DNA from 2 places in the Gudongella sp. QWL-04 genome. Region 1 is predicted to be linked to the other one. Evidence: predicted binding sites of a transcription regulator. Region 1 holds the regulator's gene; the other holds the start of a gene.
What was found. Region 1 encodes HrcA, which represses chaperone genes, less so after heat shock. Its sites were predicted from a motif close to ATTAGCACTCNATANTATNGAGTGCTAAT; they were not measured.
Positions count from the first base shown of each region.

Region 2: a site for HrcA is predicted at 13,707-13,735, ahead of AC4PHB_RS08225 (co-chaperone GroES). Genes of this name have one in related genera too.

Region 1 is NZ_CM178754.1:680,937-696,468, reverse strand. It holds gene mtaB (tRNA (N(6)-L-threonylcarbamoyladenosine(37)-C(2))-methylthiotransferase MtaB) at 1-643, opposite strand, end outside; gene AC4PHB_RS03495 (RsmE family RNA methyltransferase) at 640-1,386, opposite strand; gene prmA (50S ribosomal protein L11 methyltransferase) at 1,392-2,306, opposite strand; gene dnaJ (molecular chaperone DnaJ) at 2,412-3,533, opposite strand; gene dnaK (molecular chaperone DnaK) at 3,597-5,414, opposite strand; gene grpE (nucleotide exchange factor GrpE) at 5,430-5,987, opposite strand; gene hrcA (heat-inducible transcriptional repressor HrcA) at 5,993-7,042, opposite strand; gene hemW (radical SAM family heme chaperone HemW) at 7,153-8,286, opposite strand; gene lepA (translation elongation factor 4) at 8,336-10,147, opposite strand; gene lepB (signal peptidase I) at 10,197-10,739, opposite strand; gene rpsT (30S ribosomal protein S20) at 11,010-11,273, shown strand; gene holA (DNA polymerase III subunit delta) at 11,303-12,328, opposite strand; gene AC4PHB_RS03440 (DNA internalization-related competence protein ComEC/Rec2) at 12,316-14,715, opposite strand; gene AC4PHB_RS03435 (alanyl-tRNA editing protein) at 14,863-15,532, shown strand, end outside.
Region 2 is NZ_CM178754.1:1,627,678-1,643,209, forward strand. It holds gene AC4PHB_RS08175 (ArsR/SmtB family transcription factor) at 1-12, opposite strand, end outside; gene AC4PHB_RS08180 (hypothetical protein) at 238-1,830, shown strand; gene AC4PHB_RS08185 (DUF975 family protein) at 1,871-2,662, opposite strand; gene AC4PHB_RS08190 (hypothetical protein) at 2,725-4,038, opposite strand; gene AC4PHB_RS08195 (acyl-CoA dehydratase activase) at 4,055-6,961, opposite strand; gene guaB (IMP dehydrogenase) at 7,299-8,750, opposite strand; gene AC4PHB_RS08205 (ammonia-forming cytochrome c nitrite reductase subunit c552) at 8,896-10,065, opposite strand; gene AC4PHB_RS08210 (ArsR/SmtB family transcription factor) at 10,252-10,563, opposite strand; gene AC4PHB_RS08215 (hypothetical protein) at 10,824-11,381, opposite strand; gene groL (chaperonin GroEL) at 11,573-13,201, opposite strand; gene AC4PHB_RS08225 (co-chaperone GroES) at 13,394-13,675, opposite strand; gene AC4PHB_RS08230 (DUF554 domain-containing protein) at 13,884-14,567, opposite strand; gene AC4PHB_RS08235 (DUF3160 domain-containing protein) at 14,689-15,532, opposite strand, start outside.

The DNA of each region.
Region 1 (15,532 bases):
TAACGTCACATAATGATTCCTTCTTCAGGTCTTTGCCATAGGAGGCCACATGGATCCCGGTAAGAACTACCTCCTTAAAGCCAGCCTCAGCGAGTCTTAAAGCCTCCTCCTCAATGTCTGAGTATTCTCTGCTTCTTATCGGTCCTCTGGCATATGGTATGATGCAGTAGCTGCAAAATTGATTACAACCATCCTGTATCTTCAGAAATGCCCTTGTTCTGGATTTTATATCCTCGATACGGATCTTTTCAAAGGATTTATACGTTTTAACAGGTCTTACGATATTGATTTTTTCTTGACTTTTCGATGCCCTTTCGCACAGCTCCACCACCATATCTCGTTCGCTTGTTCCGATAACTACATCAACACCTTCAATTTCTTGTACCTCGTCAGGAGAAACCTGCGAATAGCAGCCTACCACTGCCACCACTGAATCGGGGTTAAGCTTCTTGGATTTTCTTATGAATTGTCTTGATTTTCTGTCTGATAGGTTCGTAACTGTGCATGTGTTTATAACATAAACATCCGCTGATGAATCTTCTTCAACGATTTCATAACCATTCCTGCTGAACAATTCTTCCATCGCTTCGGTTTCATACTGATTGACCTTGCAGCCAAGTGTATGAAATGCTACTTTCTTCATTGAATCACTCCTAAGTCTCCCAACTCATATAGTAAAATGCTTGCAACAACCATACCTGCAGTTTCTGTTCTAAGTATTCTTCTTCCCAAGGTTACGGTATTTGCACCGGCTTTTTTCAACTCCGTGATCTCATCTTCCTCAAAGCCGCCTTCAGGTCCAATTATTATGCAAATCTCGTCACTTCCCTTTGCTTCTTCGATAAAGCCCCTGAGAGAATTTACTTTCTCCAGCTCATAGGGAACAAGGACCTTCTTGCCTTTGATGAAGCTTAGCATTTCGTTGAAGCTGAGAATTCCTCCCAGCGGTGGAATTGAATCCCTCTTTGACTGCTTTGAGGCTTCTTCTATGATCGAACTCCATCTCTCCAGCTTCCTCGACTCCTTAGCGACCTCTTTGATCTTAACTACACTTCTTCCCGTAGCCACCGGATAAAATGCACTTACGCCAACCTCAGTGCATTTTTGGAGTATAGTCTCCATCTTTGCTGCTTTTGGCAATCCCTGGAATAAGATCAGCTTTATTGGAGGTTCATTAAGCTTTTCCAGCTTTTCAACTATTCGCGCAGATACCCTATCTCTGGATACCTCTTCAAGAATACAAATCATTACCTGACTCTCAGTAACCAGCTGAAGCATATCTCCTTCCTTCAGCCTGATAACATCCCTGATATGTTTAACATCTGATCCCTGCATATTTACCTTATTTTCAATGATTTGTTCTTCAGTAATAAAAAATCTATGCATTCAGATCACCTCTTTGCAACAACAGCACACCAACCGTTAAGGCTCCTTGAATCCAGGATGGAATACCCGGACTGGACAAGGGAATCTTCGACCAGACGAAGCTTTTCATCGATTATCCCCGATGCTATTATAAGCCCCTCTTCTTTAAGAAAGTCTTTAAGCTCAGGTACAAGCCCTGCAACGATCTCAGCAATAATGTTTGCTACTATTATGTCCGCTTTTTCATCCACCATATCCAGCAGATTGCCCTGGATCACCTCAGCTTTGCCCTCAACTTCGTTTATCTTGAAGTTTTCTTTGCTTACCTTCACGCACATAGGGTCCAGATCGATTCCTAGAACTCTGTCTGCTCCAAGCTTAGCTGCAACTACCGACAATATCCCGCTGCCGCACCCTACATCAAAAACAGTTGTGCCAGGCTTTACATACTTCTCTAGAGCCTCCGTACACATGGCAGTGGTCTCGTGTGAACCTGTCCCAAAAGCCATACCAGGATCAAGGTGTATGACGATATCGTCTGCTTCTGGGTCAAATGTCTCCCAACTTGGCTTAATGACTATACTTTTGCCTATCCTTGTGGTCCTGTAATGGTTCTTCCAGTTCTCAGCCCAATCACTTTCATCTACCTCTGAGAGCAGGATCTCTCCCAGTCCTTCCGCCTCTATGAGCTCGCTTATTCTTCCCGTTATGGCATCGATATCTTCTTCCTCTGAAAAATAAGCCTTAAGTACTATCCCATCATCATCTACCTTTATAAGCTGAGGATCAATAAAATCCCAGTCCTCTTCTCGTTTAGATAGTTCTGTTATATCCCGTGGATCCTCTATTGCAAGTCCGTTTGCTCCATTTTCGTATAGGATATGACTTACTATATCCTCATTTTCCTGTTTTGTTTTGATTTTGACCTCTATCCAGTTCAAAAGATCACATCCTTTAATTTTTCTCAGACAATTATATATCATTATGGCGGAATTTTCTACAAAAGAAAAGCCTATCCGTCCTTAAGGGAAGGATAGGGCTTACTTTTATTGGAATACATCCTTTACCTTGTCGAAAAACTTCTTCTTAGGCGGGCTACTGTACTGCTCGCCCATCTCCTTTGAAAATTGGATCAATAGCTCTCTTTGCTTGTCGCTAAGCTCCCTTGGAATGGTAACGTCAACAGTCAGGAATAGGTCTCCCCTGCCCAGACCTCTTACGTTTGGCACTCCCTGGTTTTTAAGACTGAAGGTTGTTCCAGACTGAGTACCCTCGGGTATAGTATAATCCTGATACCCGTCCAGGATAGGAACTTTGATTTCTGTCCCCAGAGTTGCTTGAGTATAGGTTATTGGTATTGTTACAAAAACATTGTTGCCCTCTCGCTTGAATACCGGGTCCTCTTTTACTGTCACATAGATGTAAAGATCCCCTGGGGGACCTCCTTTTTCACCATGGTGTCCCTCACCACGAACTGATATTATTGAATCACTATCGACTCCCGCAGGTATCTTAACATTTATCCTTCTGGTTTTGATTTCCTTCCCGCTCCCATTGCAGGTTTCACAGGGTTCATCGATAATATGACCTGATCCGCCGCATTGATCACAGGTTCCTACCTGCATGAACTGCCCGAAAGGAGTCCTTTGGGCATACCTTACCTCTCCTGATCCATGGCATTTGCTGCAGGTCTTTTTTTCAGTCCCCGGTTTTGCCCCTGACCCTTCACAGGTCGAGCAGGTTTCATATCTTCTGGTCTGGATCTCCTTTTCAACTCCAAACACAGCCTCCTTAAACTCGATCACGACGCTTTGTTTTACGTCTCCACCTCTCACTGGACCTGATCTTCTTGATGATGGCCCTCTTGAAAATCCTCCGCCAAAAATGTCGAATATATCTTCAAAAATATCTCCAAAGCCTCCAAAGCCAGCTCCTCCCGATGCCTGAGGATCAACCCCTGCATGTCCAAACCTGTCATATCTGGATCTTTTTTCCTCATCACTTAGAATTTCATAAGCCGAATTTACTTCTTTAAATTTATGTTCAGCCTCCGGATCATTGGGATTGAGGTCAGGGTGATACTTCTTTGCAAGTCTTCTGTAGGCTTTTTTTATTTCATCTTGTCCTGCATCCTTGTTTACCTCAAGGATCTCGTAATAATCCCTCACTGTCTCACACCAGCCTCCATATCAATCGTTCAAAGCCAAGCCCAGGGCTTGGCTTTGTTATAATTATTCCTCGTCAACTACCTCATAATCAGCATCTACAACATCATCATTGGAATTGCTACTCTCAGATGACTGTGCCTGACCCTGTGCCTGCTCATAGAGCTTTTGTGAAATTGCATGGAATTCGTGAGTCAGCTCTTCTGTTTTGGTTTTGATCAGCTCGTAATCATCTCCCTCAAGCGCTTTCTTTAGTGAGTCCAGCTTATCAACCACCTTGCTTTTTTCAGAATCAGAAATCTTGCCCTCCAGGTCCTTTAATGTCTTTTCGGTCTGGTATACTATTGAATCTCCGTTATTTCTTATTTCAATGTTTTCCTTTTTCTTCTTATCTTCCTCAGCGTATCTCTCGGCTTCCTTGACCTTTTGATTTATCTCATCTTCAGATAGCTTAGTTGAAGCCGTAATGGTGATCCTTTGTTCCTTTCCTGTTCCAAGATCCTTGGCGCTGACGTTAACGATACCGTTGGCGTCTATATCAAAGGTTACTTCTATTTGAGGTATCCCTCTTGGTGCCGGCGGAATCCCTGTCAGCTGGAATTTACCCAAAGTAACGTTGTCGGCTGCCATTTGTCTTTCACCCTGAAGAACATGTATGTCTACTGATGTTTGACTGTCAGCTGCTGTAGTAAATACCTGCGATTTTTTCGTTGGTATCGTTGTGTTTCTCTCAATAAGTCTTGTTGTTACACCACCAAGTGTCTCGATTCCAAGTGATAACGGAGTAACATCCAGTAAAAGAAGATCCTTTACTTCACCACTTAGTACTCCTCCCTGGATAGCCGCTCCAATGGCAACACTCTCATCAGGATTTATGTCTTTTTGGGGATCCTTGCCTATAAGCTTTCTAACTGCATCCTGAACAGCAGGAACCCTTGTGGATCCACCAACAAGAAGAACCTTCTCGACATCTGATGCAGTAATGCCTGCATCCTGTAATGCCTGTTTCACCGGCTCAATGGTCTTATCGACCAGATCGGAAGTCAATTCGTCAAATTTAGCTCTCGTTATGTCCATATTAAGGTGCAGAGGTCCTGCACTAGTTGCAGTGATAAATGGAAGGTTGATATTTGATGACTTAGTAGTTGAAAGCTCCTTCTTAGCTTTTTCAGCAGCTTCCTTAAGTCTTTGCAGTGCCATTCTGTCAGTCTTCAGATCAACTCCGTTTTCTCTCTTGAACTGTTCTGCTATGTGATCGATCAGTCTGTCGTCGAAGTCATCTCCACCCAGGTGGTTGTTTCCTCGTGTTGCCAATACCTCAAATACACCATCTCCAAGCTCAAGTATGGATACGTCAAAGGTTCCTCCTCCAAGGTCGAAGACCATGATTTTATGCTGTCCATGTTCCTTGTCCAGTCCATAAGCAAGCGCTGCTGCAGTTGGCTCGTTGATTATCCTCTTGACATTTAAGCCGGCAATTTTACCTGCATCCTTAGTTGCCTGCCTTTGGCTGTCAGTAAAGTATGCGGGAACAGTGATCACGGCGTCTGTAACAGTCTCCCCTAAGTAGCTCTCTGCATCAGCCTTTATCTTTTGAAGGATCATGGCTGAAATCTCCTCAGGACTGTAGTTCTTTCCATCTATATTTACCTTGTGGTCGCTTCCCATATGCCTTTTGATTGACTGTATGGTTCTTTCCGGGTTTGTAATCGCTTGTCTTTTTGCTGTTTCTCCAACAAGCCTTTCTCCGTCCTTTGTAAAAGCTACTATGGAAGGTGTTGTCCTGTTCCCCTCCACATTAGGAATAATAACTGCCTCTCCACCCTCCATTACAGCAACTGCTGAGTTGGTGGTACCTAAGTCGATTCCTATTATTTTCCCCATTTTATTTCCTCCTTGTTATTTAGATACGATTACCATCGCTGGTCTTATTACCTTGTCCTTTAGCATATAGCCTTTCTGCAGTACCTCAAGCACTATCTCGGGCTCAATATCAGCTTCCATAACTGAGACTGCATGGTGAAGGTTTGGATCAAACTTTTCACCAACTGCAGGTATTTCTAGTACAGAATTGCTGGCTAGCAACTCTAAGAGCTGCTTTTCTATCATTTCAACTCCCTGGAAGAATCCATTGGATTTGTCTTCACATGTTGAAATTGCTCTTTGAAAGTTATCCACTACCGGCAGTAGTCCGACAATGACCGATTCAACTCCGTAGCTGACTGACTGCTCTCTTTCCCGGTCTGACCTCTTTTTATAGTTCTGAAAATCTGCTTGAAGTCTTGCAAGCTTATTTTCCAGGTCGGCAATGGCATTTTCCTTTGACTCAAGCAGTAGTTCAAAATCCTTCTTTTTCACTTCCTCCCCCATTTCTTCAATATATTCAGCTTGATCCTCTTCGGTTTTTACCTCATTGGATAGCTCTTTTTCATTAGTTTCCAGTTCTTTGTCCATCATCTATATCACCTCTTGCCCGTTGGGTTATGATTATTTATTATCTCAGAAATATTATCTGAAAATATCTTAAGTGTAGCTATAATCTTGGCATAATCCATTCGTGTAGGCCCAATGATGCCTATCCTCCCGATCGTCTCGCCGTTAAGCTTGTATGTCGTCGTTATGATGCTGCAATCCTTAAGTGGAGCATATATGTTTTCTTGCCCTATCCTCACGTCTATGTCACTTGACAATGCACCCTCCGCCATGATCTCGATAAGCTTATTCTTATCCTCTATCGTAGAAATTATAGACCTTACTTTGTCGATATCCTTATACTCAGGATAGTTCAACAGCTGAGTGAGACCATCTGAATATAGATCAGTTGTCTCTATATGATCAACAGATTTGCCGATGAATGGAAGCAATCCTTGAAGCTCCTCCTGATACTGTCTGAATCCATCAAATATCCCTATAGCGAGATCTCTGTTGATCGCATGAAAGGTCCTGTTCTTGAGCCTATCATTCAGGATATTTGAGATTTCGGTTATTTGGTGCTCCGGGATCCTCTTGTTCAGCTTAAAAACTGTATTCTTTACTACTCCCGACTCATTAACCAATATTAGTAGTATTTGAGTTTCATCGATCGGTAAAAGCTGGATATGCTTTATTTTGGTTTCCTTTAATTGTGGTGATATGGCCAAAGATGTGTACCTTGTGATCTTAGATAAAAGTCTGGCGGCATTTTGGATCAGCTGATCCAATTCCTTGCTCTCCTTTGCAAGAGCATTCCTTATTTCTGACTTCCACTTTTTATCAAGGTCAACTTCATTTTGCTGGATCAGGGAGTCAACATATAATCTATAGGCCTTATCAGAAGGAACTCTCCCTGAGGATGTGTGGGTTTTGTTAAGAAATCCAAGCTCTTCAAGGTCGCTCATCTCATTTCTGATGGTTGCCGGGCTCACCCCCAGATCATAGTATTTGGAAATCGTCCTGGAGCCTATTGGCTCAGCCGATGAGATATAGCTGTCAATTATAGCGTAAAGCACTTTAAATTTTCTTTCATCCAACATATAACTCACCCCTTGGTTTACTCTGGATGATTGTTAGCACTCATAGATGTCGAGTGCTAATCCTATTAATAAATTACCATCCCGGTCCAGCTTTGTCAATACTTTTTGTCTCACGGAAGAAAATCGACTTCCACTATATTGCTAAGATCCATCCCTCTTTGGGTAAGTCTGAGATGGGTTTTGGATTCAGTCAGGAGCCCTTCATTTTTGTGCTTATCTATGACCGCTTTGAACCTTTTCCTTGCATCAAATCCAAACCTGTTCTCAAATTCAAGATAATCAACCCCTTCATTCATCCTCAATCCCAGGATGATATACTCTGAAGCTCTTGTTTCAGGATCAAGGTTCTCCTCGCCGCCCATAGGTGCTTCAGACATTTCAATCTTTTTGAAGTACTCTGCAAAGCTTGAAGTATTCCAAAATCTCTTTGAACCAATATTTGAATGAGCTGACAGCCCCGCTCCTACATAGGGTTTAAGCCTCCAGTATCCAATATTGTGGCGGCACTCCATCCCATCTATAGATAGATTGGATATCTCATACTGGTGATACCTTCCCATAGAAAGCTGTTTTATCCCCTGGTGATACATTTCTCTTTCAAGGTCCTCTTCCGGTAATTTCACTTTACCGTCTTCCAACCACTTTTTCATCAAAGTTCCGTCCTCTACTATCAGACCATACATTGAAATGTGGGACAGGCCAATCTCTGCGGCTATACTTAAGTCATTAAGGAATGATTCCAGCGTCTGATCCGGTTGTCCAAATATAAAATCACCATTTATGTTATTGAAGCCAGCAGCCCTTAGAATCATTAAGGTATTTATTGCATCTTCTCCTTTATGGATCCTTCCAAGACCACTGAGTAAACTATCATCAAAGCTTTGTATTCCCATACTTATCCTATTTATTCCAAAGGATCTGTAGGATTCAGCCTTATTTTCATCCATTGTGCCCGGATTGACCTCCAAGGTTATTTCTGCATCCTTTGCTACCGAAAATCTATGATTTACGGTTCTTAGTATGTTTCCTATATACTCAGATCCTATAGCTGAGGGTGTCCCTCCGCCTATGAATATCGTGTCGATGTTATGATCTTTAAGAAGATGAGCTTTCATTTCAAGTTCTTTCATCAAGAAATAAATATATCTTTCCACCGTGTCATTCAACGGTACTGAAGCAAAATCGCAGTAGCTGCACTTGCTTATACAGAATGGGATGTGAATATAGATACCTGCATTTTCCATTGAAATCTCTCCAATCAAAAATGCACACGATGTGTGCATTTTTTGTCCATTACTTCTTTTCGTCGTATTTCAGCACGGTAAGAAAAGCCTCCTGAGGAACCTCAACAGACCCAATCTGCCGCATCCTCTTTTTACCTTCCTTTTGCTTTTCAAGAAGCTTTCTTTTTCTGGATATGTCCCCTCCATAGCATTTAGCCAATACATCCTTCCTAAGTGCTCTTATCGTCTCTCTGGCAATTATCTTAGCGCCTATTGCAGCTTGTATTGGTACCGCAAATTGATGCCTAGGGATCACATCTACAAGTCTCTCAGCTATGTTTCTTCCTCTTTCGTATGCTTTTTCCTCATGTACTATCAATGAAAAAGCATCAACCAGCTCACTGTTGATTAGAATATCCATTTTAACCAGTTCGCTCTGCTTATACCCTTTCAGCTCATAGTCGAAGGAAGCATAGCCTCTCGTTTTAGATTTAAGAGCATCGAAAAAGTCGTAAATCACCTCATTTAGTGGAAGCTCATAGTGCAGTACAACTCTCTTCTCTTCTAGATACTCCATATTCAGGTAGCTTCCCCTCTTATTTTGACACAGCTCCATGATTGCTCCTACATATTCAGTTGGAGTCATTATTGATGCACTGACTATAGGCTCTTCCATGTATTCTATCTCTGCAACAGGAGGAAGGTTTGATGGATTCTGAATCTCGAGAAAATCTCCATTTTTCTTGGTGACCCTATATATTACACTCGGAGCAGTCGTTATTATATTAAGGTCGAACTCTCTTTCAAGCCTTTCCTGAATTATCTCCATATGGAGCAGTCCGAGGAAACCGCATCTGAATCCAAAGCCCAAAGCTACAGATGTTTCCGGTTCAAACACCAGTGCGGCATCGTTTACCTGAAGCTTCTCAAGCGCATCTCTTACAGTGTTGAAGTCTTCTCCCTCCGCAGGATAAATACCGCAGTAGACCATTGGAATGACCTTCTTATAGCCTGGCAGCGGCTGAGAAGCCGGTTTTGCGTCATCAGTGATGGTATCACCTACTCTGGCTTCCTTTACGTTTTTTATGCTTGCAGTCAGATAGCCTACCTCTCCAGCTTGAAGGCTTTCCATTGGAATGTGTTTACTTGTGTTTATACCTACCTCAGTCACCTCAAAGGACTTTCCTGTGTTCATCATTCTTACCATCATACCCGGCTTAACTACACCATCGAATACACGAATGTAGCAAGTTACTCCCTTATAGCTGTCGTAGTAGCTGTCGAATATCAGGGCTTTCAACGGGGCATTTTCATCTCCTGAAGGTGAAGGTACCTTCTTGACTATTGCATTGAGAACCTGATCAATATTAAGGCCTTCCTTAGCTGAGATTTGAGGAGCATCATGCCCTTCTATTCCAATGATATCCTCAATTTCCTTGATGACCTCCTCAGGCCTTGCACTTGGCAAATCGATTTTATTGATTACAGGTACAATTTCCAGATCCTGCTCGATTGCAAGATATACATTGGCAAGAGTCTGAGCCTCCACTCCCTGGGTAGCATCTACTACTAGTATCGCACCTTCGCATGCAGCCAGAGATCTCGATACCTCATAATTGAAATCTACATGCCCTGGGGTGTCGATGAGGTTAAGTATGTACTCCTGACCATCATCAGCCTTATGGATCAGTCTGACTGCTTTTAGCTTGATCGTGATCCCTCTTTCCCTCTCCAGGTCCATTTTGTCCAGAACCTGGGATTGCATCTCCCTGGATGTAAGCATTCCTGTCATTTCTATAAGTCGATCCGCTAAAGTAGACTTGCCATGGTCGATGTGAGCAATGATGGAAAAATTCCTTATCTTCTCTTTTTTACTGTTCATTAACATTCCTCCTGAAGCTAGCGATAAAAATCCTCCCTGAAGAGGGAGGCTATTCAATCTTACCAAATCTGTCATCTATGGGATAATACCTGAAATCGGTTACCCCTTTGACTGTATCGAGTGATATCGTACCGAAGTACCTGCTGTCCTTACTTGCTCCCTCTTCCCTGTTGTCGCCCAGCACGAAAACCTCACCCTCAGAAACTACCCAAATGCTTTCATTGTATATGTGTGTGTATGGGTCTCCTTGAAGATAATCCTCGTGGAGCAGTTCTCCATTCAGATAGACCTTTCCCTCGTCTATCTCGATCGTATCACCTGAAATACCGACTACTCTTTTTATATAGTCTTTGTCAGGGCTGTCTGGAGCTTCCAATACTATTATATCCCCTCTGCTTGGTCCGTTGAAGTAAAGCGGCACCTTTAAGGCGAAAAGTCTGTCCCTTTCATGAAGCGTTGGGTACATTGAATTTCCCAGAACGTAAGTTGTATTAAACACAAAGGTTTTTATTGCTAAAGCTATTACAATGGCAGCAATAATGCTTCTGATCCATTCAACAGCCTCACTTTTCTTTTTAACTTCTTCTTCCATCATGATACTCCTTTCAGACTTGAAGTCTACAAGTCCTAACCAACGAATCTTAATTGCTACAGAAATATTATACCATTAAAAGCTCTTAAATCAATTAAAAGTATCTATTGATGACAAGGCAGTCATTTGTGTGGTATCATTACGGTAGAAACAGTTATACCTAAGCCCCGTGAAAATGCATTACTGAGTGGGTATTTACTATTATTTTCTATTGCATTTTAGATTTCTCCGTGGTACAATATCTTTTGTTAGATTAGAGGAGGTGAAATTGTGGCGAATATCAAATCTGCTGAGAAGAGAATCCTGGTAACTAAGAAGAGAACTGCACTTAATAAAAGTAGAAAATCAGAGATTAAGACATATATCAAGAAATTTGACAGCGCTGTAGCTAAGGGTGAGTTTGAAGAAGCAAGAGCACTGCTTAAGATCATCGACAAGAAGCTTAAGAAAGCGGCGCATAAAAACGTCATACACATGAATGCAGCATCAAGGAAAGTTAGTAGGCTTACTAAGGCTTTAAACAAAGCTATATAAATAAAACTTCGGGACTCGCCGAAGTTTTTTTATTTTTTGTCTGTAATCGAAACAAGAAGCATCTCTACCTCAAGCTTTGAGTCGATCGGAAGAGTCTTTAGTCTCCTGTCTGTTCTGAGTATCATCTCCAAGATTTCTTCCAGGTATTTTTCATTGAATTTCTGCGCCTGTGTACTTATCCTTGTAAATTCATAGGGTTTGATCTGCAGCTTACTTTGAATCTCTGATGCTGCATAACCTTTCTTCTTGTAGGCAGTATATCCAAGGATCAGTCTGAACTGTCTTGAAATCATGAATAATAGTCTCTGGACAGGCTCATTCATAAGCTGCATCTCATAAAACAACTCAAGGGCCTTACCTGTATCCTTCCTACCTACCGCTTCGAGAAGATCAAAAATATTTTTATCAAGACTTCGGATCATTACCCTATCGATATCATCCTTGTTTATCTGGTCTTTCGAAGTATATGCAGCTACCTTTTTGATCTCATTTTCAAGATCATACAAATTGGTAGTACTATTCCTTGTCAAGTAACCTGATTGCTGTAATAGATAGGATAAGTCCGATTGAGAAATATCCTTGCCTGCAGAGGCTATTGACTGTCTAGCCCATGATTGAAGCTGATTAGGATTCAGCTTTCCAAATTCCATGGTAAATCCCTTTTTTTCGAGTTGCTTATATATCCGTGTATTTTTTTTAAGCCCGTTTTCCGAGTCGACCAGAAGCAGCAGCTGATGATCTCCAAGTTTTAGAAGATAATTAAGTAATGTGTCATCCTTAGATTCTCTTTCAAGAAAGAATGACGGACTCTTTAGAACAGTGACTCTCTTTGCTGCTAGAAACGGAAGCGTTTCACATGAGGCTTCCAGAGCATCCAAGCCGGCTGTCTTCCCATCCAGGTAAGCCAGGTTAATGGTCTGCAGCTCAGTGGTAAGAAGACTGCTTACGATATCAGCAGCTGCCTTTTCCACAAGATAAATCTCTTCTCCAAAAATATAGCAAATAGGCTTATTCGCCGCTTCTCTTATCAAGTTATTGATACCTAAATTGTCCATTCCATTTCACCCTGTCCCCTTATGTAGTCTATGGTCAGATATCGAGCAGCCACTAAATATAAGGCCATAAAAATAACATCCAAGTAATATTCGCTAATCACTGCCGCAACTGAGGGCTTGCTTCTATCATAACCAAATGGTATCACTTCGATGTTATTTCTTGATATTACTACCTTTATCATTCCCATTTCATCTGTCCTGTATACCACAGAACCAATCTCTAGGAGTCTATTTATTATCTGGAGATTCGGGTGACCATACAGGTTGTTTCTTCCTACGGATATTATACTATATTCCGGATCTGCCTTCTCGAGGAATTGGTAGGAGCTTGAAGTCAAGCTTCCATGATGCGGGACTTTAAGCACATCCACATCTGAATCATATGATGAATAGATCTCTCTTTCAGCAGTTTCTTCAATATCACCCGTGAATAATACACGTTTTCCATAGTATTCCAGGGCTAGGACCATTGAATTGTCATTTTCATTTACATACCTGTATCCATTGTTATCAGGCCACAACACCTTAAGAAATGCGCCCTCCCCCAGCTCAGCCTGGATACCCTTGTGCAGCTCTAATATCGGTACGTCCCTTTGCTTCGCCTTCTCATATATCTCCTGATTAAATACTCCATTTGTGTACACTACTCCAATACTTAAATGGTCAATTACAGGAAGAAGCCCTCTGTAGTGATCCTCATGGCCATGCGATACAAATACTGCATCTATCTTTGATACTCCACTTTTCAACAGATAAGGGAGAGTTGTTCTTGAACCGATATCCTGGTCATCAAGTCTTGAACCTCCGCCATCGATCATGTAATTTCCAAAGGGCCCTTTTATTAGAGCACTGTCTCCCTGTCCGACGTCTATAAAATGGATCTCAATATCTTTATCTGTAATGGTTTCCAAGGATAGCGCTGCAGAAACCATAAGCATGCCTGCAAATATTGCCTTCTTGACACCTATATCAAGCCGTTCAAACTCACCCCAGTTAAAGAGAATTGTTAGAAATAACAGGTAAATCACAAATCCCTCGATACCAGGTGTAGGGAGTATGATGTGATCCAAAGGTATGCGTTGGATCAAAACGGCAGCTGATCTTTGAATGTCCAGCAACACTTCCAGAATCGGCAACAGCCAGCCTGCAATAAGCGATGCAATGCCCAGAACAAGGCCCATGGAAGCTAAAGGCACTATCACTATATTTGAGAGCAAAGTCAGCAGAGGAAAGCTATTGAACCAATATGCCTGTATTGGAATAATTCCAAGATTTACAGCTATCGTAGCAGAGATTGGGTCAACGATTTTACCCTTCAGTGGATACATCAAAGCTTTTATCCTGTCTGACAGCAGGATAAGAGAAGCAGTGGCACCAAAGGAAAGCTGAAATCCAGAATTAAATACCCAAAGTGGATTATACAATTGAAGTAAAAACATACATCCGGCAAGCAAATTTAATCTATCTACCGGCCTATTTAGGAGTTTTGAGAGATAAAGCATTGAAAACAAGGCAATACCCCTTGAGGCAGATGGAGGAAATCCTATTGAATAGCCATAGATGAATAGGATAACAACTGAAAAAAGTATGTTCAGCCACCTCTTCACCCCAAACCTGGAAATGATCCATATCAATGAACCTGCGATAATTCCGATGTGTAGTCCTGAGACTGCTAGCAAGTGCGAAATTCCTAGGTTTCTATACAAAGTTAGATCTTCTTCTTCAAGATAGGAGCTATTGCCAAGGATCATACCCTTCATTAATCTGGAGTTTTCTTCTCTCAGACCTGAATCGTAAACACTTGAAATATACTCAGTCACATTTCTTCTTATCAAGTATCCAACTGCTTCTGATTTCCCTTCAAGTGTGATCTTCGACTTGTCTCCATCAATAATATGACTGATTCCTTCCGAAAGAAGATGCAGCCTATAATCAAAGAAATTCGGATTGGTATTCGGCAGCGGTTCTTTTGCAATACCTCTTATCCTTAATCGGTCTCCGATCTCATGGAATTTATCTTCCTTGTAATACCTTAATAGGATCTTCCCGCTTTTAGGGATGCCTTCGATCTGTTCAAGATCAATAACGTATCTTGTGGAAGATGAGCCGGACGTTACCTCTTCAACAGTTCCAATGAACGTGTATGATCTTGCATCTGAGATTTCAATAAACTCTGAAAGCTTTTCATTTGTAACAAAAGCTCCTGTCACTGCCAGTAGTATAATAAGTCCTGAGATCCTAATTTTGTTATTAAGGAATCCCAATGCAATCCAAATAATCGAAGCCGTTCCTAACAGTAGAAGGAACCTGTGATCGAGATCAATATAATATGCAGAGACTATACCTGCCATCGATCCAATGGCGGGTATTATCATAGGTCGTTTCATCTGTGTCCTCTCTGTACTTTATATTTATCCTTTAATAGGATATAATGAAGATGTTAAAAATGATTGATCATTATATTTTATTATATCACAGACAATAGCTTTGATGAATGAGAATGTTGAATAATGAATGCTTGGGAGGAATCAAACTTGACCAGAAAATTGTATTGGGAGAATCCATATCTTTTTGAGACCGATGCCAAGGTAGAAAATATCCTTAATAATGAGGATGGCTTTAATATCATCCTGGACCGCACTATTTTGTACCCCGATATGTCCGGGGGGCAACCTGGAGACGATGGAACAATAAATGGAGTCAGGGTAACCAAGACTTATGAAGATGGCGACAAGCTGGTCCATGTCATCCAGGAGAGACTGTCTCCGGGGAAAGCTAAGCTTAGAATAAATGGTGATCGAAGGATCGATCTTATGCAGCAGCACTCTGGGCAGCACCTTTTATCAGGGGTTCTTTTCAGATTATTTGGAGCTGAAACCGTAGGATTTCACCTGGGTGAGGAGTACACAACTATAGATTTGAACGTTACAGATTTATCGGAGGATGAATATTTTAGAGCAGAACAATTATGCAATAAGATTATTCAATCAAACTTCAGAATCAAGTCCTACGTGGTTTCATCAGAGGAAGCCAAACTTCTTCCTGTGAGAAAAAATCCAAGTGTTGAGAAAAATATAAGAGTTGTTGAAATCGATGGATTTGATTATTCTCCCTGTGGTGGAACTCATGTTGCTGCAACAGGCGAATTAGGACTTATTAAGGTAATCAAAAAGGAAAAGTACAAGGGCAATACCAGGATTTATT
Region 2 (15,532 bases), 950 kb from region 1:
TCTGTTTTCCATACTATGACCTCCTTATATGAATACTTGTTCATATATTCAAGTATATTATACCCGCTTCTCATTAAACTTTCAATGATATTATTTAAAGGATCTTACTTGTATAAGTACAGGTAAAAATTACTTCAAGTTAAGTTTTTAACAAGGCTCCAGCCATTCTTGTAACCTGATTGTCACACACTCTGCCAAATATTCATGTATAATTTACATATGAAAGGAGTCCCGGCGATGAGAAAATTTTATCCGGCTCTGATGATTTCGATTCTTGCATCAGCTTTAGCTTTATCAGGCTGTGGTTCTTCTCAAAAAGAGATGAAGGTGATGACAGCCGCAGAGGATCAGGCTCCAATGGAGATGGCTGCTGCACCTGTGATTGAGGAAGCTCTTGAATCAGATTATCTGAGAAGCCAAATAGAAAATCATATATCTACCATAAATTCCAGAGTTAATCTGGAGAAAGGCCATTACTCAATAGGTGATCTGACTGGTGATGGTATACCAGAGCTTGTGCTTTTCATCGAAAGAGACCCTGAGGATGTAAATGATCAGGGAATGCTTGAGGTGTATGGCTTCAACGAGCTTGAACACTATTTGATAGATAGGGTTCCAATGAACTATGACAACACAAATCAAATTTTGAGAACTGGCCTTTTGTCAGATACTCAGCAAGGTATTCTCTTAAGCAATCAAGTGGGATCTCAGGCCAGTATTACCTACGGATTCATTCTCGAGGATGGAAAGCTAAAAAGTATACTAAATCCAAAAAAGATAAATTTGGTCAGCGTTTCTGCCAACAACAGCATTGAGGATATGAATGGAGATGGCATCCTTGACTTCAGCATTTATACCATCGATCCAGAGACAAAGCTGAGTGACTCAAAGGAGGCTGAAAGAATTTTACTTTGGTATAACTGGGATGGTAAAGATGGTGGAAGAGTACTTCAACCTGATTGGACAACGCTTCAAAGGTCGGCAATAAACAGTGATTCTCCGGTTGTTGCGAGAAGCTTTACAGTAGTTGGTCAACCTGTTCCTGGGAGTGATGACTTTATTTCTGAACTGGAAGGGTCCGCAAAGGAAAAGTCCAGAGACGAGATAGTAGAGTTGTTGTCTTCCCATATTGATAATCTGGAGATCAATGCACCATATAGAAGCCTGGATATCGCAGCTTTAATAAATAGATTTTCCAAAGGATCCTCGATCGAAGCTGTTCTTGCTGCTAATTCTTTAAGGCTGGAGGATATAAACAATCCAGATATAATTGGTAGAAAAGGAGTTCTATCAAATCAGACTGAGCTTAAGGATCTTCTATTAAAAAACCTTGGGCTTGGATATATTCTTCAGATTGAGGACGGCAGATATGAGTACAAGGTAGACTACAGTGGTATCGCTGATCACTTCGGAGAAAATATCTCAAACGAGTTCAGGGGATATCTGAAGATCATGTCAAAGGAATCTATTCAACCACATGTTGTGGAGGGAAGACTCCAGCTTGAAAAGGCTGAGCTTGCCCAAAGACTTCTTGAAATCGAAAAGTTCAGATTATCCTACAGCTATTCATTGCGGCTTGATAAGGTTCTAGCACTTTATTCATCTTATATGGATTCACTGCTGTATAGAAACAAGAACGGATTTAGCGTCGATCCGTCGACCGGTAAAATTACCTCTGGTCATATACAGGAGCTGAAGGCATTGGCGACCGATTTTCCGGAAAGCTATTTCACAGATGTTATTAACAAGCTTTTAACCTCTCCATCTGTAACCTCCAGCGGAATCGTTGATCAAAAAACAAAGGACGATATAAGTAAAATGGTTCAATAAGTAATGACCTGTACGCCTGCACAGGTCATTACTTATGTATTTAGTACGATTGATCAATATTCTCCTGGTGTAGTCCGAACTGCTCCCCTAATGGAAGCTCCAGACCGTTTCTATACTGCTGGTAAAGCTTTGCCACTGTTGCTTCATGGTATGGCTTTACAAATATACCTCCTATTCCAAAGAACAGGCTTCCAAGAAGATACCATCCGATGAAGGAGAGGTCAAGTATAAATATTTCCCCCTTTTGCCCATTTGTCATCATTGTGCTTAGTTCCTTAGCTTCTGTGAAAGACAACTCAGGATCCTCTGCCAATATATAGGGTATCATTCTGAATTGGTAGTATTTTACGACCCCAGGGATTATCAATAGCAGTCCCCAAAGTAATATAAAGAGATCCATAAGGAACATTTTAATAGTTATAGGTATCCATTCTCCCTTTCTGAGAGTTGTGAAAAGCGTTCCAACAGAGGCTTCCTCTGTGAAGCTCCTGATGAAGAATCTCTTTTCTCCTACCTGGAGTGCATTTCCAATAATTATTGCCAATGTTATGGATAACAGCATGAACAATGCAAAGACAGATGCACCCACTGCAACCTGGAATGGGTTGTCCAGGCCAATACCTTCTATCATAGTTCCAAACTCATTCCCAGGTCCAAAATTGATTTCGTAGTTGTATTTACCAAAATCCGGTGACATATAGTTAGCTTCACGGGTTGACCTCCCGCTACCTCCTGTGAGCAGGCTTACTATAAGACAGACTGCAAAAGCCTTCCAGTAGTTTCTCTTGAGAAACTCTTTGGCCTCTGCTTTCAAATCTCTTCTCGTCCACATACTCAACACCTCCTTCTGTCATTGTAGCACTTTTCACAATCTAAAACAACAGAATTGAGCCATTATAACATTAGAACCCAATTTTGGAAGCCAAGCTGCAGCTCCTCCTCTTCTTTCGGCAGCTCAGGAAGTACTTTTTCTCTGGCTACTGCCAGCATAAGCTTGATCCTGTTTTCCTGGTTAACTCTAGTAGCTCCGGGATCATAATCTATGGGCACAATGTTTGCCTCAGGGTATTTTCCCTTGATATTTGAAACCACTCCCTTGCCCACTATATGGTTCGGCAGGCATCCGAACGGCTGTGCTACTACTATATTTCCATATCCATTCTTTATAAGCTCCACCATCTCAGCAGGCAGAAACCATCCCTCTCCCATTTTACATCCAAGGCCGATTATATCCTTCACAAGCTCCTTCATGTGCATAAATGGAGAGGGTGCAATAAAGCTGCTGTAGGTTTTGACAGCATCTATTATCAATTCCTCCATCTTTCCAAGGTACTCATTCACTTTGCTTAGAAATAAGCTCTTGATGAAGGATCCTCCATAAAGTTGGTAATCAATTACGCCATTTTCCATGCAATACATAAGGAATCCAAGAAGTCCCGGAACCATTACCTCACAGCCCTCTGACATCAGAAAATCCTCAAGGTTGTTATTTCCAAGGCTGGAGTATTTTACGTAGATCTCACCCACTATACCTACCTTTGTTTTATCAATATTCTCCCTTTGTATTTTGTCAAAGCTTGTAGCTATATCCCTTAGATTGCTTTTCAGCTCTGCAAGCTGGATACCTCTCATTACTTCCAACTGTCGAGCCAACTCGTCTACCCATCTATCTACTAGTGCATCAGCTTCCCCTTTGTTGATCTCATAGGGCTTGACCTGGTTCTTTAGAAGCATGAGGATGTCTCCGTATACAATTATCGCTGCCGATTGCCTAAGCATTGGAATAGAAAGCCTGAAGCCACTGTTTTTCTCCATACCGCCTGCATTTAGTGATATTACAGGGACGTGACCATATCCGGACTTGATCAAAGCCTTTCTTAAAAGATGTATGTAGTTGGATGCCCTGCAGCCCCCTCCTGTTTGAGTTATCATAAGGGCTACCTTATTGATGTCATACTCTCCTGATTCCAGGGCATCTATCAGCTGCCCAATTACCAGCAAGGCTGGGTAGCACGTGTCATTATGGACGTTTCGAAGGCCTGAATCCACTACTGACCGTCCTTGATTCTTCAGCACCTTTAAGTTGTAGCCGAAATTCTTGAACACTTTCTCAAGCAATGCGAAGTGAACCGGCAGCATGTCAGGACAAAGGATTGTATAATCCCTCATATCCTTAGTAAACTCTACTCTCTTTACTCTAGTACTCATATCGCAAAAAGCCCCCTTAAGACCTTTGTTCAATAGCCGCTAAAAGACTTCTGATACGAATCTTTACAGCTCCAAGGTTCGTTATCTCATCTATTTTCAGTTGGGTGTATATCTTTCCATTATCCTCAAGAATTGCCTTGACCTCATCAGAGGTGATGGCGTCCAGACCGCATCCGAAGGAAACAAGCTGCACCAGCTCCATGTTGGGTCTTCTTGAAACAAGCTCAGCAGTTTGATAAAGCCTTGCATGATATGTCCATTGATTTAGTATGTCGGTTGGTATCTTTCCTCCAAGATGACTTATTGAATCCTCAGATAGCACTACAGTATCAAATTCCGATATCATCTTTGCTATGCCGTGATTCACTTCCGGATCGACATGGTATGGTCTGCCTGCCAGAACGATCGCCAGCTTATTTCTTTCTTCTGCAAGTTTTAAATACTCCTCACCTTTCTGTCTCAGTCTTTTCATGTATTCCTTGTATTCGATGATACCTCTGTCGACAGCAAGTCTCACCTCGTTGGGCTTTATATCCTTATGCCATTCCTTTAGGATATCATGTAATCTCTTCGAAAGTATCTTCTTATTGTTTAGTCCGAGATACTCATAGAAAAATCTCGTACTAGCTACCCTTTCAACATTGGCTGCAATAACCTCAGGGTAGTAGGCTACTACAGGACAGTTAAAATGATTGTCCCCGGATTTTTCATCAAAATTGTAAGTAAGGCAAGGATAAAATATAGCATCAACTCCCTGATCCAACAGATGCTCGATGTGGCCATGTACTACCTTGGCAGGAAAACACACTGTATCCGAGGGGATAGTGTGCTGCCCTTTTATAAACATATCTCTGGTAGAGAATGGCGATGGAACTACCTCAAAGTCAAGCAGGGTAAACACCGTATGCCAGAAGGGCAGAAGCTCGAACATATTAAGAACTATTGGCAAGCCTATCCTGCCTCTTCTCCCTTTAATCGGGATATAGTTCTTCAAAAGTTCCAGCTTGTACTCATATATATTGAACCTTTCCTCAGGAGTCTTCTGTCTTATAGGCCTCTCGCATCTATTACCACCTATGAACTTTCGATCATCTCCAAAGGAGTTAACTGTAAGTCTGCAGTTATTCTCGCATAATCCACAGAGTACTACCTTAACCTTGTGGTCGAAGCCCTCAAGTATCTCTCTGCTTAAAAGGCTTGTGTCCTCACCATTTCTTCTTTCCCTCGAGTAAAGAGCCGCTCCGTAGGCCCCCATTAGCCCTGCTATATTCGGCCTTATTACCTGATGGTCAAGTTCATCCTCAAAAGCCTTAAGAACAGAATCGTTATGGAAGGTGCCACCCTGCACCACAATATTTTCTCCAAGATCCCTTGCCGAGGATGCTCTTATTACCTTGTACAAAGCGTTCTTGATAACGCTTATGGAAAGACCTGCTGAAATATCTGCTATGGTTGCTCCGTCCTTTTGTGCCTGCTTTACAGATGAGTTCATAAAAACGGTGCATCTGGAGCCGAGGTCTACAGGATTACGGGAATATATACCTAACTTTGCAAAATCGTTTATATCATAGCCCAGAGCTTCCGCAAAGGTCTGGAGGAATGACCCACAGCCGGAGGAGCATGCCTCATTTAGAAATATGCTGTCGATAACTCCGTCTCTTATCTTAAAGCACTTTATATCCTGGCCTCCTATGTCTATTATAAAATCAACATCCGGCTTGTATTTCTTTGCAGCAGTATAATGAGCTATTGTTTCTACAACGCCAAAATCAAGCTTGAAGGCATTTCGCATCAGATCCTCTCCATAGCCCGTTACTGCGGAGGAAGCAATTTTGATCCTTGGGTATCTCTCGTAGAACTCCACTAGAAAATCCTTTATAAGCGGTACTGGATTCCCTTGGTTCGAGGTGTATATCGATCGAAGGATAGTATCGTCCTCCGACATTATTACTGCCTTTACTGTTGTAGAGCCTGCATCTATACCCAGGTATGCATTCCCTATGTATGTGTCAGGATCCGAAAAGGTAACCTGTTCCCTGTCATGACGAGCTTTAAATATCAGGTAATCTTCTTCATTATCGAACAGCCTTCCAAGGCCATTGAAGCTTCCTTCATCGCCTTTATTGAGCAGGTCATCTATAAGCATGTCCAGATCCAGCTTCCTTTCCTCATAGCTGTACGCAGCACCTATTGCCACATAATACAAGGAGTTTTCCGGACATATCCCATTAACTCCCAGTGTATGGTTGAAGCTCTCCCTAAGCTGAGAGAAAAAAGTAAGGGGACCGCCCAGGTACACTACTTTTCCCTTTATCGGCCTGCCTTGCGCAAGCCCTCCAATTGTTTGATTGACTACTGCATGAAAAATGCTTGCTGCCATGTCGCTTTTGCTTGCTCCCTGGTTCAGGAGGGGTTGGATGTCCGACTTAGCAAAAACCCCACACCGTGATGCAATAGTGTAGGTCTTATCGTATTCCCTTGCAAGCTGGTTCATATCTGTCAGACTGACTCCCATTAGGGTAGCCATCTGGTCGATGAAGGCTCCCGTGCCTCCTGCACAGGACCCATTCATCCTGACTTCCATGCCATTGGAAAGGAAAAGGATCTTTGCATCCTCTCCACCCAGCTCGATAACTACGTCAGCTCCTTCTATCAGCTTCATGACAGAAAGTCTCGTGGCATAAACCTCTTGTACAAAGGGTATATTGAATTTTTGGGCAAGACCCATACCTGCAGAGCCGGATATCGAGAGATAAGCCTCTTTCAGGTCAGGAAATCTATTTTTTATTTCCTCCAATAGTTTTACTGTTTTTCCTCTTATCTGGGAATAGTGTCTTTCATATGAGTGAAAGACAAGTTTCTCATCCGAATCCAGCACCACACACTTGAGTGTTGTTGACCCTACATCCAGACCGATCCTCATTTATGATCACCTTGATTCCTCATTTTTATAATTCTATCTTACACCAGATATTTACTAAAGTACATATGTGAAAAGCTGGTTAAAGGCTTGGCTAAAAGTTGGAGGTTGAGCTTAGTGTCAATTGATAATTGACGATTGACAATTGACAATAAAAAAATTTAAGATTTAACCAGGACATGGGTAATTCTCAAATAAGCTAGAGATGCTATGATCTGAAATTAAAAAAAGAACCAAAAGGTTTTACCCCTTGGCTCTTATTTGTATCGAATCTTAAAAGTTGGTACTCTGGCGTGAGTTTCTGATTGTCAATTGTCAATCGTCAATTGTCAATTTTATTCTAACCTCTTTGGTAATTGGGTGATTCCTTGGTGATCATTATATCGTGAGGATGGTTTTCAACAAGTGATGCAGCAGTGATCTTGATCATCCTGGCTTTATCCTGAAGTTCAAATATGTCCTTTGCTCCCACATATCCCATTCCTGATTTAAGCCCACCGATAAGCTGATAAACTACATCACCAAGCTTGCCCTTGTAATGTACTCTTCCTTCCACTCCTTCTGGGACATACTTTTTAGTATCCTCCTGGAAGTATCTGTCCTTGCTTCCTGAGTCCATTGCTCCCATTGAGCCCATTCCTCTATATTCCTTATATCTTCTGCCTTCGTAAAGTACCTCTTCACCAGGGCTCTCCTCAGTGCCTGCAAACAATGATCCCGCCATTACAACATTAGCCCCAGCAGCTATAGCCTTGGTAATATCACCTGAGTACTTGATGCCTCCGTCAGCTATGACAGGAACATCATACTCTGCTGCAGCCTTTGAGCAGTTCATTACTGCAGTTATCTGTGGTACTCCAATACCAGTTACGACTCTTGTGGTACAGATGGAGCCAGGACCTATGCCTACCTTGATGCAGTCAGCGCCAGCCTTGATAAGGTCAATAGTTGCTTCTGCCGTAGCAACGTTGCCTGCTATGACCTGTAAATCAGGATAATTGGATTTTATCTTTGAAACGGCATCCAAAACTCCTTTAGAATGTCCATGAGCAGTATCGACGGTTATTACGTCTACCTGGCTTTTTACAAGCGCTGCTACTCTATCCATCATGTCATTGGTCACTCCAACAGCTGCCCCGGCTAAAAGTCTTCCCTTTGCGTCTCTTGCTGAGTTAGGGAACTCTATTGACTTTTCAATATCCTTTATGGTTATCAGACCGCTCAGCTTGAAATCGTCGTCGACCAAAGGAAGCTTCTCGATTTTGTATTGTTTCATGATCTCAAGAGCATCGTCCATGCTTATATCTATTGGTGCTGTCTTAAGATTCTCCTTAGTCATGACCTCGTCGATCTTCCTTGTGATGTCCTTTTCGAATCTTATATCACGATTTGTAAGTATTCCTACAAGTGTATTGGATTCATCTACAATAGGAACTCCGGATATTCTGTATCTCTCCATAAGCTCTAGAGCATCTGCTACGATGTGGTCCCTTGAAAGAAAGAACGGGTCAGTGATTATACCATGCTCGCTTCTTTTGACTCTGTCTACCTCTAGCGCCTGTTTTTCAATGGACATGTTTTTGTGTATTATTCCTATTCCGCCCTCTCTGGCCATAGCTATTGCCATCCTGGATTCAGTTACTGTATCCATGCCTGCACTCATCAACGGAATATTTAGCTTTATTCTCTTTGTCAGTTGTGTTCCAACGTTCACGTTCCTCGGCAAAACCTCAGATTTGCCGGGTAGGATAAGAACGTCGTCAAAGGTCAAACCCTCACCTACGAATTCCAAATCATACTCCCCCTTTTATTTCCTGTCCAACGATATTTTCTTAATAATGTAACAAACCTTGAGTTTTATGTCAAGGAATGTTTGTAAAGAAAAAGGACCCTTTCGAGTCCTTATAAATCATTTGTGTCCTAAAACTATATTACGATTACTTAAGCAAGGCTATTCCTTCCTTTGCAGTGTCTATAGCTTCCTGTAGATTTTGAAGAGCCAGTTCTTTATTATGGAAACCCTCACTATTCTCCACGAAAACAAAATCCCATTTGAACTGAGCGACCCTATGCTTATTCCTGGCATCCTCAAGGATTTGATCTGATACTGTTTGTGAACTGGTTTGAGCTTTAAGCATTTCAATTAGCTCAAGGAGAACCACTGTACCCTCGTTCATCTTATCCTCAACCTGCTTTTGGACACCTTCAATTTTTGCAGTCAGTGAAGGTGCTGTTTCATCCTGGTGGCATCCCAGACATGAGCTCTCTATTGTCTTCAACGGGCTGGTCCAGTGATGGGATCTGAAGCTCTCAAGCTTGGTGCCTTCAGTCTCAGGCATATGGCAATCTACGCAGGTCAGGTTGAATTTTGCATGAAGGCCTGATTGATATGTCTCAAATTCAGGGTGCTGCACCTTAAGCATTTGCGTTCCTGTTGAAGGGTGTGTCCAGTCAGAGTATCCTATGCTGTCGAAGTAGGCCAGCATATCATCAGTATCAACCCCGTTTTGCCAAGGCAATACTATTTCCTTAGTCTCCGGATCCTGATAGTATTCTACATGACATTGTGCACAAACCTGCTCAGTGGGCTTGTACTCTTTTTCAAGCTGAGCAACTCCGGTCAGGAAGTGACCTCTCGAAATATTGATAACTCCTGGAGTATTCTTATGGCAGTCATAACAGCTTATTGTATTTTGCATCATAGGAGTGACCTCATCAAAGGTCATCTTGTTGGCCTTCACACCTTCCTCTTCAAGGAGCATCAAATAATCCGGTGACTTGCACGCAAAGCAGCTGGCAGCGGCCTTAGGTCTCTCTGTATGTATTACATCCTCCAGTGCGTAAACATGCCCTCTTGCCCTTAAATATTCTATGCTGAAGCCGTATCCCTCATAAAATGTCTTTAGCTCAGGATATTTCTCAAGGTAGTCTATGGGCACTGAACCTCCAAAAGTAGTAGCTTCCATCTCTGAGTTTCTCATGTAGGTTTCATAAACGTCGGGATGGTCATCCTCCCATTCAGCCGCTGGTATGACTGATTCCGGTTTGGCACATCCTGCTAGAACTAGAGAAAAAATTACGGCAAGAACAAAAATTTTTGATCTCATATTCCCTCCTCCTCACTAAATATTCCTGTTCTACCCTTATACCCATTATGTCGGAATTTTCACATAATAATCATTGTAAAAAAACTGGCTTATGCCAGATATCTTCTTCAAGAGCATCAAAGCCAAAGATAACAGGTCCATTTGCTATTTGCAAGTGGACCTGGGTCAATAATGCACTATTTAAGTTTACTGATTACTTGCCTTTGGTTTCCGGTTGCAAATGCAGTCTTTCTTTGGTCCTGTAATGTAGTTTATGTATTCGAACAAATCATCTACAACCGGCTTATTGACGGAGTAGCACATCCATTTCCCCTGTTTTTTACACTTTACGAGACCCGCTCTTACAAGGATCTTCATATGGTGAGAAATAGTAGGTTGTGTAAGCTCTAAACCCTCCATAATGTCACATGCACACATTTCCCCGCAGGATAGCATGTCAAGAATCAAAAGCCTGTTCCTGTCGGATAATGCCTTGAGTACTTCAACTCTTCGATCCATTTTTTCCTCACACCCCTTGAATCAATCAATAAATATCTATCTATGTGATTATGGTATATCATTGTCCATAATTTGTCAATGTATTTGGTGAATTTTGTTTCTATTTTGTCAAAATATTTACCAGCACGAAATAAAATATATTAAAATCCTAAAAATTACACATCATTTCATAACGGTTCATGTGAAATAACTTGAGATATGAACTATATCCTATTACCCTTAGATATGTTTGTGTCAATAAAAAAACCTGTGATCTTAGATCACAGGGCTACTCTGTAACTTCCATTGGCATAATCCTTTAGATAACCTGAATATATGAACTCCAACTCTCTGTTCCCCATTATATCCATTGGCGAGGTCAAGCCCGGGTCTTTTTGAGTTATACTGACACCGCTGTTTATTAAGACCTCTGATACGAACTGAGAACAGAAATAATTATATTGCCTACTGAGCGGATAATTGAACATAGCACTCAGAAGCCCTAAGAAGTTATATCCATATCGGTTGCTCTCTCCTTTGAATTTATTCAGCTGCTTCACAAGAGAGTCATACTGCTCCTGACTGACATTCAGTGAATACAGGGCGCACACTGTATTTGGGAACCTTTTAAATGTACCATTATCTATATCCTCTCTGACAAACCCAGCTAATACTGGATTATGGGGTCTTAGCCTGCCAAAACTATACAGTTCCTTAAGGTCCTTGTCTAATGCAATTGAGACGTGTGTAAAGGGATGTCTGGTATATATATTTATCGCTTTCGAAAACATGGATCCGCTATGGGAAAGAAGTATGTAAACGGTTGCTTGAGATTTCATTTGAAACACCTCAGTCTATGAATATTCTATTTCTTAATTTTACTTCTTTAAACTGATCCATGCAAGAAAAAAGTTAATCATATTTTTATCAAGCAATTACGAAAAAATAATTATTTAATAAAAATCAATCGAGGAGATCCAATAGACAAAGTCTTCGGATCTCCTCAATATAAAGCTAATTTCTATGGCTATTACATCATTCCGCCCATGCCGCCCATACCACCCATGGCAGCCATTGGGTCTTCCTTCTCGATCTCAACGACAGCGCTTTCAGTCGTAAGAACCATTGCCGCAACGCTCGCTGCATTTTGAAGTGCAGAGCGAGTTACCTTAGTCGGATCTACTATTCCTTTCTCAACCATATTGACATACTCTTCAGCCATAGCATCGAAACCAATTCCTGGTTCCGCAGCTCTGACCTTTTCAACTATGATAGAGCCCTCTAGTCCTGCATTTGCTGCGATTTGTCTAACTGGCTCCTCCAGTGCTCTCAGTATTATGCTGACTCCAGTTTTTTCGTCTCCTGTTACTTCATCAAGCAGCTTTGCTACTCTTGGAATAGTGTTAATGAGGACTGTTCCGCCTCCAGGAACTATGCCCTCTTCAACGGCTGCTCTGGTTGCTGCCAAGGCATCCTCAATTCTCAGCTTTCTTTCCTTAAGCTCAGTTTCAGTTGCTGCTCCTACCTGGATGACTGCAACTCCGCCTGAGAGCTTCGCAAGTCTCTCCTGGAGCTTTTCAGAATCGAACTCTGATTCAGTTATTTCAAGCTGAGCTCTGATTTGCTTTATCCTGTTTTGAATAGCTTCCTCACTGCCCTCTCCATTTACGATAACAGTTGTCTCTTTGTCTATCTTAACCTTTGCAGCCCTTCCGAGCATATCTATCTTGGCTTCCTTAAGCTCGTAGCCAAGCTCCTCGCTTATTACTTTACCACCTGTAAGGATGGCTATATCCTGAAGCATCTCTTTTCTCCTGTCGCCGAAGCCTGGAGCCTTTACTGCAACACAGTTGAAGGTACCTCTGAGCTTATTGACTACAAGAGTTGCCATAGCTTCGCCTTCGATGTCCTCAGCAATTATTACAAGAGGTTTGCTCATCTGAACTATCTGCTCCAGCACAGGGAGTATTTCCTGGATATTTGAAATCTTTTTATCTGTTATAAGAATAAATGGATTTTCATACTCAGCTACCATTTTCTCAGTGTCAGTTACCATGTAAGCTGAAACATATCCCCTGTCAAATTGCATCCCTTCAACAACGTCTAGTGTAGTGCCCATTGACTTGGATTCCTCAACAGTAATTACTCCGTCGTTTCCTACCTTCTCCATAGCAGCTGCGATAAGGTGTCCTATCTCTTCATCTCCGGCTGAGATAGATGCTACCTGAGCTACAGCTTCCTTGGATGCTACAGGAACTGATGCAGCTTTTATTCCTTCAACAGCCTCATTTACTGCCTTCTTGATACCCTTTTGAAGCACCATCGGATTAGCTCCAGCTGCCACGTTCTTCAGTCCTTCTCTGATGATTGCCTGAGCTAGAAGAGTTGCAGTAGTAGTTCCGTCCCCTGCTACGTCATTAGTCTTAGTAGCTACCTCTTTTACCAGCTGAGCTCCCATATTTTCATATTTATCCTCAAGCTCTATCTCTCTTGCAATTGTAACACCATCATTTGTAATTAGCGGTGATCCGAATTTCTTCTCGAGAACTACGTTTCTTCCTTTAGGTCCCAGGGTAACCTTTACTGTATCTGCAAGCTTATTGATTCCTTTTTCCATTGAACGGCGCGCATCTTCGCCAAATTTGATCTCTCTAGCCATATGAATACACTCTCCTTTTTAATGATAATTGACAATTGACAATGGACAATTGACAATGTATACCCTTCCAATCGAATTCGAAATCTTTCGACAGTGCTCGGAATGACATGATCAATTTTATTGTTCATTGTTCACTATTCATTTACTATTTCCTTTTAATTGTGATTTGTGAATTCTTAATTGTGAATTGGTTTACTCAACTACCGCCAAGATATCCATCAATTTAAGGATAGTCAGCTCTACTCCGTCTACCTTAACCTCAGTTCCAGCATATTTGGAGAATATAACCTTATCCCCAACCTTAACCTGCTCCTTCTTCTTCTCATCGTTAAGGATCTCGTCTCCAATTGCTACTATCTCAGCCATCAAAGGCTGTTCCTTTGCTGTTGAGGGAAGTACAATACCACTCTTGGTTTTTTCCTCTGCCTCAACCGTTTTGATTATGATTCTGTCTCCTAAAGGTCTAAGATTCATCAATATTCCTCCTCATTAAAATCTTTTTATTGTTAGCACTCACTTAAACCGAGTGCTAACACCTACCTATAATAATACTCGAAAATAAAAAGCTAATCAAGTATATTTTTTTACTAAAAATACCTGATTAGCTTTAATCTTTGAAAATATCTCAGTATATTTGCTATTTTCTGTATTATTCTCTTTTTTTCTGCATTTATCTCGGCTTTTAGAAGAAACCGACTATTAAATAGTAAATAATTGGAATGAAAACTGCAGGCAACATGTTGGCGAGCTTGATCTTTTTAAGACCCAGTGCATTTACTCCTATCGCCATTATAAGGATACCGCCAACTGCAGACATTTCGGTTATTACCTCAGGTGTCATGAAATCTTTTACCCCTCCTGCCAAAAGAGCTATACCTCCCTCGTAAAGAAGCACTGGTATCGCAGCGAAGGCAACTCCGATCCCCATGGTTGATGCCAGTATTATCGAGACTATGAAGTCTAAAACTGATTTTGCGAATAGCGTCTCATGGTTTCCAGTCAATCCGGATTCAACAGCTCCAAGTATCGCCATTGCGCCAATACAATACATCAAGGATGCTGTAACAAAGCCCTTTGAAAACGTGGAGTCCTTTTGACCAAATTTGCTTTCCAGGTTTTTCCCTAGATTTTCAAGGCCGGAATCTATATTGAGCCATTCTCCGATTATCGTTCCAGCAACAAGACTTGCAAGAACCAATATCACGTTCTGCATTTCCAATGCACTCATAAGACCTAATACTATTACTGCAAGGGAAATACCATCCATTATTGTATTTGTGTAGGATTCCTTGATCCCCTTCTTCAAAACCAACCCAATTAGCGCCCCAAGGAGTATACCGAGGCTGTTAGCAACCGCACCAAGCATTCTATCACCTGTCCATTCTTAATAGTTTATTAATACAATGATACAGTAAAATGCTTCGATGTGCTAGAGAAATCAGTGAATAAGAAACATTGAAAAGTGAATTGTTTTAAATTCACTGTTCTCAATTACTGTCGACAGGTTTTATGAAGCTTTTTGTCCAATCAGGCATAGGTGGATTTGTACCATCCTTAAGCATAGCCTGCCAGTCTTCGTCAGTAAGTCTCGTTGGATGCATGAATTCATGGAAGCTGAATACTGCTCCCCTTGTGAGATAAACCTGGCCTTTTATCGGCACTGCTACATATATCTCATATGCCGGTCCAACTCCTGCATGCATCACCCCATCACGTCCAACTGTATGATAGTCAGCTATAACTGCCATATTCTTGTCTGTTTCTGAGGTGATCTCAAACCATCTCATTCCGTCACCTGCGAAAGAACTGGTCAGGTCTTCAAGTATACCTCCATATAACTTGATCCTGTCATACTCCTCCTGGGTTAGAGGCTCTCCAGCCAACTGCTTCTCAGTTGCAGATACCAGAAAATCAAGGAGCCATTGAAATCTCTCCATTTTGATGTCGATCTCATCCACTGGGATCCCCCACGTCTTAAGGGACTCTCGTGAGTATTCAGTTAGCCAGGATAGTCTTTTATAAACTTCCAGGCTTGGCTCGATGTAGCCAATGCCTTCGACGTATTCATCGCCTCCCATCTCAGCCCCGGACTGCTTGCCGTAAAGAACGGTGTCATGCTTTAGCTCTGACCATGAGCCCAGTGCTGTATTCAAGCTTTTGTCAAGCCAGGCATCGTTCTTCATGAAGTAGGGATATTCCTCCTTGGGAGCCTCTATGAGTGCTTTCAGTACCCACATCCACCCTGTATACATGTTGTTTTTCCAGTCCTTCTCCTCGTATTTTGCAAACTCCTCTCTAAGCCTCTCCATCTCCTTGGGGTACTCAGCCCAA